3 regions of the Clostridioides sp. LIBA-6622 genome follow, and region 1 is predicted to be linked to each of the others. Evidence: riboswitches for the same ligand, from Rfam matches in the RefSeq annotation. Region 1 holds a riboswitch; each other region holds the start of a gene.
What was found. A riboswitch is a leader RNA that binds a small molecule or an ion and turns the genes downstream of it on or off. The one in region 1 is predicted to bind cyclic di-GMP.
Positions count from the first base shown of each region.

Region 2: linked by a shared signal. The riboswitch ahead of ACTG47_RS17525 (Cys-Gln thioester bond-forming surface protein) and the one ahead of ACTG47_RS15425 (SrtB-anchored collagen-binding adhesin) in region 1 are both predicted to bind cyclic di-GMP.
Region 3: linked by a shared signal. The riboswitch ahead of ACTG47_RS18600 (type II secretion system protein) and the one ahead of ACTG47_RS15425 (SrtB-anchored collagen-binding adhesin) in region 1 are both predicted to bind cyclic di-GMP.

Region 1 covers NZ_CP196998.1:3,286,541-3,288,819, forward strand. The annotation lists gene ACTG47_RS15425 (SrtB-anchored collagen-binding adhesin) at 1-1,005, opposite strand, end outside; cyclic di-GMP riboswitch class II at 1,117-1,202, opposite strand; gene ACTG47_RS15430 (cation diffusion facilitator family transporter) at 1,328-2,279, opposite strand, start outside.
Region 2 covers NZ_CP196998.1:3,752,776-3,755,054, forward strand. The annotation lists gene ACTG47_RS17525 (Cys-Gln thioester bond-forming surface protein) at 1-1,386, opposite strand, end outside; cyclic di-GMP riboswitch class II at 1,402-1,487, opposite strand; gene prdC (proline reductase-associated electron transfer protein PrdC) at 1,899-2,279, opposite strand, start outside.
Region 3 covers NZ_CP196998.1:3,988,212-3,990,490, reverse strand. The annotation lists gene ACTG47_RS18605 (ribose-phosphate diphosphokinase) at 1-130, shown strand, start outside; cyclic di-GMP riboswitch class II at 973-1,058, shown strand; gene ACTG47_RS18600 (type II secretion system protein) at 1,219-1,725, shown strand; gene ACTG47_RS18595 (GspE/PulE family protein) at 1,904-2,279, shown strand, end outside.

The DNA of each region.
Region 1 (2,279 bases):
TTTGTTTTTAACTGGCATAAATACTGTAGTTGATTTTCTGCCTTCAACAAGCTTCTTAAGTGTTCCTTTAGACTCTTCTTCTTCACCTTTATCTCCAGGCTTTATTTCTACATCCACATCTCCACTTCCACTTTCTATTTTTCCAGTAGTTTCAATATGAATTTTTGTATTTGTCTCTTCATCAACCTTTTTAACATATGCTTCTAGACCTATTTTTCCTTGCATTATACTTTGATCATTAGGCAGTTCTCTAAATGTAAGTGTATATTCTCCATTACTTTCTGTTTTATCGAAGCATTCACTTGTATAATCTAAATTAACTTTATTAAATACATCTGGCACATTGAAAGTTATTGAATCACCTGCTTGTATTCCCTTTGATGTTGGAGTATAAGTCAAATTAAATGATATTTTTTTCATTGATTCAGTTTCTATTGTACTGTTATTAACTTTTATAATAAATCCATAATCTTTATTCTCTTCATTAAGTTCTTCTTCTAAAGTTTTCAATAAATTTTCATCTTCTAATGGCTTCTCTTCTTTTGGAGTTTGCTCTGTATTTTTATTGTCTAATGGCTTTTCCTCTTCTGGAGTCTGCTCTGGCTTTTTATTATCTGATGGTTTTTCCCCCTCTGGAGTCTGTTCTGGTTTTTTATTGTCTGATGGCTTTTCCTCTTCTGGAGTCTGCTCTGGCTTTTTATTGTCTGATGGTTTTTCTCCCTCTGGAGTCTGTTCTGGTTTTTTATTGTCTGATGGTTTTTCTCCCTCTGGAGTCTGCTCTGGTTTTTTATTGTCTGATGGCTTCTCTCCTTCTGGAGTCTGCTCTGGTTTTTTGTTATCTGATGGCTTCTCTTCTCCACTTGATGAACTAGTTGAGTTATTTTGAATCTGACTGTTATATCCTAATTCCGAAGCATAAGATACAGTTGGATAGATTGTAGATACTACCATACTTAAAATCATAATTAAACTTATTAATAATGCCTTTTTATTTCCCTTCCTCATATAGATTTCTCCCCTCTATACTATCTATAGTTTATAAACTTCCATTGATATCTCATTTAAAGTAACTTTCAGCAAAAACCATATAAAAAAGGCCATGAAAATAAATAAATTTATATCCATAGCCGGTTGCACCACTGACTCAGTATGTCCATAAGGTGCCCAATAATAGAACATACATCAACATCTCTATAATATTTTATAAAAAACAATTAAAATTGTTATATCCATACTAAATACAATTATATATTTATATTATATAATGCCAATATCCTCTTGTCTATATATTTTACATTTTTTTCCTTATAATAATTTCAATTAATCATTAGATAAAATCTTTATCTACCACAATTACACAATTATATTCAGGATTCATATCCTTAACTAATTTAGTTATATCTTCTTTTAAATCTTCATCTGACATATTTTTAGAGAATTCAGAAGGATTAACTACTATATCAAACACTAAATTTTTCTTACTTCCCTTTCCAACTATTCTGAAATCATGCATAGATTTTACAAGACTATTTTTCTTAAGTATTTCTTCAAGTTCTTGCTTTGCTGACATAACTTCTTCATCTTCAAGACATATAGGGTCCATATGAATTACTAAATACATATCTAATTTTTCAGATATTTCTCTCTCAGCAGTATCTATAATTTCATGAATTTCCATTATGTCTATATTTGATGGAATTTCTGCATGTATAGATGCTATACATCTCCCAACTCCATAGTTATGAATTATTAAGTCATGTGTTCCTATAATATGTTCATAAGATAATAATGATTCTATGATAGATTTTACCATTTCTTCATCTGGAGCTTCTCCTAGAAGAGGATTTATAGTATCTTTTACAAGAGAAAATCCTGCATAAAGTATTACTAGTGATACTACAATACCAACATAACCATCTATAGGTAAATTAGTAAATTTGGCTATGACAAATGATATAACTACACAACTTGATGTAAATACATCTCCTAAAGCATCAAGTGAAACTGCTTTTAATGCTGAGGAGTTAATTTTATTTCCCATAAATTTATTAAATTTACTTAGCCAAATTTTAATCATTATAGATGCAATCAAAAGTATAAGTGGTATTACTTCAAACTTTATAGGAACTGGATTTACTATCCTTTCCACAGATGACTTTATAAATTGAAGTCCTACCAACATCACCATAAATGCTACGATTAATGCTGATAAATATTCTATTCTCCCATGTCCAAAAGGATGCTCTTTATCAGCTGGTTTACTTGCTAATTTGAAGCCT
Region 2 (2,279 bases), 470 kb from region 1:
TTTATCAAATTTAATATCAGTTAAACCATTACTTAAACTAGGTTTTCCTGTATCATTTGGCTTTAACTCCTTACGACCAGCTTCTAATAATGCTTCTAAATAAGCTTTTCTATTTATTGCTGCTTCTTTGCCTTTTAGATACTCAGCTTTTTCTTCTTCTGTTTTTGCATCTGCTATAAATCTATCATAAAGTTTTATAGTATTTTGATATAACTTAAGTCTTTCTTGCTCATTCATTTGTCCAAGTGTAATCCAAATTGCATCTTGAGTAACAGAATGAGCCATAATTTCATATTCTTTTCCACCTAAATTAAATTGTTGCTTATATCCAAATCCATCAAACTCAGAACCTGCATATAGTATAGATTTAATTGCATCTTCATTTTGATTTTCTTGACCATTAAAGTCTTCTGCTGGTAAATATGGACTCTTATGTTCACTACTTGGAGATTTTAAATGATTATTATAACAGAATGCAGTTTGGTCTCCATCTTCACCTTCTATTACATATTTACCATCCTTAGAACTTCCACCTATAAGACCTTCTATTACATAATCGAAAGTTAAAGTTTTTGTATTCTCATCAAATCTTATATTAAAATAAGGTCTATCTGAACCATCTGTTTCTTTTAATAAAAAAGTATTCTTTACTTTTGAATTTTTATCATTATACCAAAGACTAGTATTTCCATCCTTTGAAGTAAGTACTTCATTAATTTCTGACTGTCCATCTGTTTTTACATCATTTTCGTCTCCCCAGAAATTATATACAAGCTTATTTATTTGAGATATAGTAAGATTAAGAATATCTTCAATATTCTTATTCAAACTCATTTCTTCTACTTCTAATTCTTCCTCTTCTTGTGATGGTATAATTTCATCTAATGGTTTCTCTCCATCTGGAATTTCTTCTCCTGATGGTTTCTCTCCATCTGGTGTTTCTCCTCCTGATGGTTTCTCTCCATCTGGTGTTTCTCCTCCTGATGGCTTCTCCCCATCTGGTGTTTCTCCTCCTGATGGTTTCTCTCCATCTGGTGTTTCTCCTCCTGATGGTTTCTCTCCATCTGGTGTTTCTCCTCCTGATGGCTTCTCTCCATCTGGTGTTTCTCCTCCTGATGGCTTCTCTCCATCTGGTGTTTCTCCTCCTGATGGTTTCTCTCCATCTGGTGTTTCTCCTCCTGATGGTTTCTCTCCGTCTGGTGTTTCTCCTCCTGATGGTTTCTCTCCGTCTGGTGTTTCTCCTCCTGATGGTTTCTCTCCATCAAGTATTGTATCTTTTCCACTTACTTCGTCAGCATAAGATATTATTGGTGCAAATGCAGTAAATGCTATACTAAAAGCAATTACTAAACTAACTATACTTGATTTTTTAATTTTTATTTTCAAGATTTTCCTCCTATTTATATTTATAGCAGGTTGCACTACTAACTCCATATATCTTTTAAGTGCCCAAATTTAAGATATACTTCACAGTTTCTATAAATAGGTTTTTAGTAATTTTTATGTCTGTAATACTTTTTATTTTTTTGTAATACTTTTTATTTTTTAAGTGCACTCTTTACGAACATTCTAAAATTATTAGCAAGAGACAAAAACTTATTTCCACACTAAAAAAGATACTTTAGAGTATCTTGAGATAATACAAAAAATCTTAACTCTATTGGATAATTGACTCAATTCAATTTTTATATGTCAATATGGCCACATATCTGAGTTTGTTTTTGTCTAATATAATTTTAATAGCTATTGCCACTATTATATAGTATATATTATATTTTGTCTATTTTTTCCATATTATTTATATTATTCGTTAATGTTATCGACATATCACAACAAAAAACATCCTTGAAAATAATTTTAAAATTTTTTCCAAGGATGTTTTATTATATATTTTTATATTATTTTATTTTTAATCTTACATCACCTTTTATTCTTCTTATTAATGGGTGATTAACTGTTCTCATTACATGGTCAGTAATATGATATACACCTAATTTTAATTTTGGTGCAGAACCCATTACTGTATTACTACAGTCAGTACAGTTTCCGATTAATATAACTTCTGCTCCAGCTTTCTTAAATTCTATACATTTTTGAGCTTGTCCTGGACAGTGTCCTGGATTTTCACATTTTAATGCACCTTTAATTTCTTGAGCTTGTTTACATTTTTGAACTGATACTATATCAGTAACTCCCATTTTAGCTGCTATGTCTCTCATTCTTTCTTCATTAGGTCCACATGCACAGACTAAAAGACCCATTTTTCTCTTTTCATTAAC
Region 3 (2,279 bases), 700 kb from region 1:
AGTTCTTGATACTATACAACTTCCTGAAGAGAAAAGAATTGATAAGATAAAGATAAAAACTGTAGCTCCTTTATTTGGTGATGCTATAAGAATGATATTCTCTAACGAATCAGTAAGTAAATTATTCTAATTTATTAGATTTATAAGAGTTGTTTAAAAGGATATAAAACTTTTGAGCAACTCTTTTTTGATATTTTAATTTATATAGCTATTTTTTATTATTAGAAGTATGTATGTAATTTTAGGTAAGGATTATAGTTTAAAACTTAGATGTAGTTAAGTAAAAAATAAGTATAAAAAAACATATAATATTATGAATATTATGAATATAAAAAATATTTAGAAAAAGTATTGAAAAATTTCAGATTATGTAGTATTATGTAAATATAAATAAAGAAAGAGGTGTTTCCAATGGGAAGGTCAGAAGATGAACCCCTAATAATTAAATGATTCAGTCACAATCTAGAAGAAATAAAAAAATCTATTGAAAGTTTATTTATAAGAATTGAAAATAGTATCTATTCTATATCTTTAATGTTTGTGAGAGGGTTCTGGATTATATAAAGTTACTGTAAAGAAAGTAATTTTGCACAATAAGCATATCTGTAAATGAAGAATTTCATTTATATAGTGATTGTGACTGAATCATAATTAAAAGAGATAGAATGTTTATATATAGATGATTTTAATAAAATACTATATTGTAATAGCTTCTAGCTTTCAAATAAATATTAGCAAAGGATGGAAATGACAATGATAAAACTAAATGATAATTTATAAATATCTCCTTACGATATATGATAATTGTAGGGAGATGTTTCTTTTTTTGTATAGTATAAATATTTATAGTAATTGTGTTTCAATATGTAAATTATTGGTATATATAAATAATATAAACTTAGTTGATAAAATTTGGTAACTATTATATAATATAAGTGGATATGTATATATTTTATGCATTACCCTGAATTTAATAAAAATAGAAACGTTGATGTATGTTCTGTGATTTGGGCGCCTTGGGACATATGGAGTTAGTGGTGCAACCGGCTATGGAATTGTATTTATTTATGGATACTTTTATTTTCATAGCATTTTTTGTTTTAAAATGGTTATATGCTAGAAATAAATCTGGTTAGTACGTGTAAATAATTTTACTTAGATTTTTAACCAGATATATTATAAGTAAGTATTAATTAAAAAAATTGAGGGGGAATAAAAATGAAGTTAAGAAAGAATAAAAAAGGTTTCACTTTAGTGGAATTATTGGTAGTAATTGCAATTATAGGTATATTAGCAGTAGTAGCAGTTCCAGCTTTATTTAGTAATATAAATAAGGCTAAGGTAGCAAGTGTTGAGTCTGATTATAGTTCAGTTAAGAGTGCAGCATTGTCTTATTATTCAGATAATAATAAAGTTCCTGTTGATGGTACTTTAAGTAGTTTAAGTGCTTATATGGAGACTCTTCCTGATAAAGCAGATATAGGTGGAGAATATCAATTGCTTTCTGTTGGCAATAAATTAGTATTACAGATAGGTAATACTAAGGATAATAAAGTCGAAGGTGCTACATTAACAAAAGAACAAACAAATAAGTTATTGAGTGATTTAGGTAATAAAATATATAAGAATAAAAAAGATACTGAACTTACTGAGCCATTAGAAAAAGATAATACCGTAAAAAATGGGATTATATATATAGTACTTATAGATAATACTGATATGTAGTATTCATATAAAATGTTTAGATGTATTCAAAAAAGAGTTAAAATTATATACACATTGAGTAAGATATCATAAATTTAATAAAAAAGACAGGAAGAAAATCTTCCTGTCTTTTATACTATTTTCTTTAATATACAATCATAAATGATGATATAATTGAGATAGTAAAGGAGTGAAATCTGTGGCTAAAAAAGTTAGAATAGGAGACAAACTGGTTGAAAAAGGATACATAACAGAAGACCAGCTTAAATGGGCATTATCAGAGCAAAAAAACAGTGGAAAAAGACTAGGAGAATTTCTAGTACAAGAAGGTCTTATAGATAGTAACTTATTAATAAGTGTATTAAAAGAACTTTTGGATATAGAAAGTGTATTTTTAGAAGGAACAGAAATAGACACATTAGCTACAAAAATGGTTCCAGAAAATATATGCAAAAGATATGCGATATTTCCATTCAAAATCGATGGAGACAAGATATGTCTAGCCATGTCAGACCCACAAGATAGAGAAGCAGTTCAAGATGTAAGACGTATGTCAGGAAAAGATGTAGAAATAT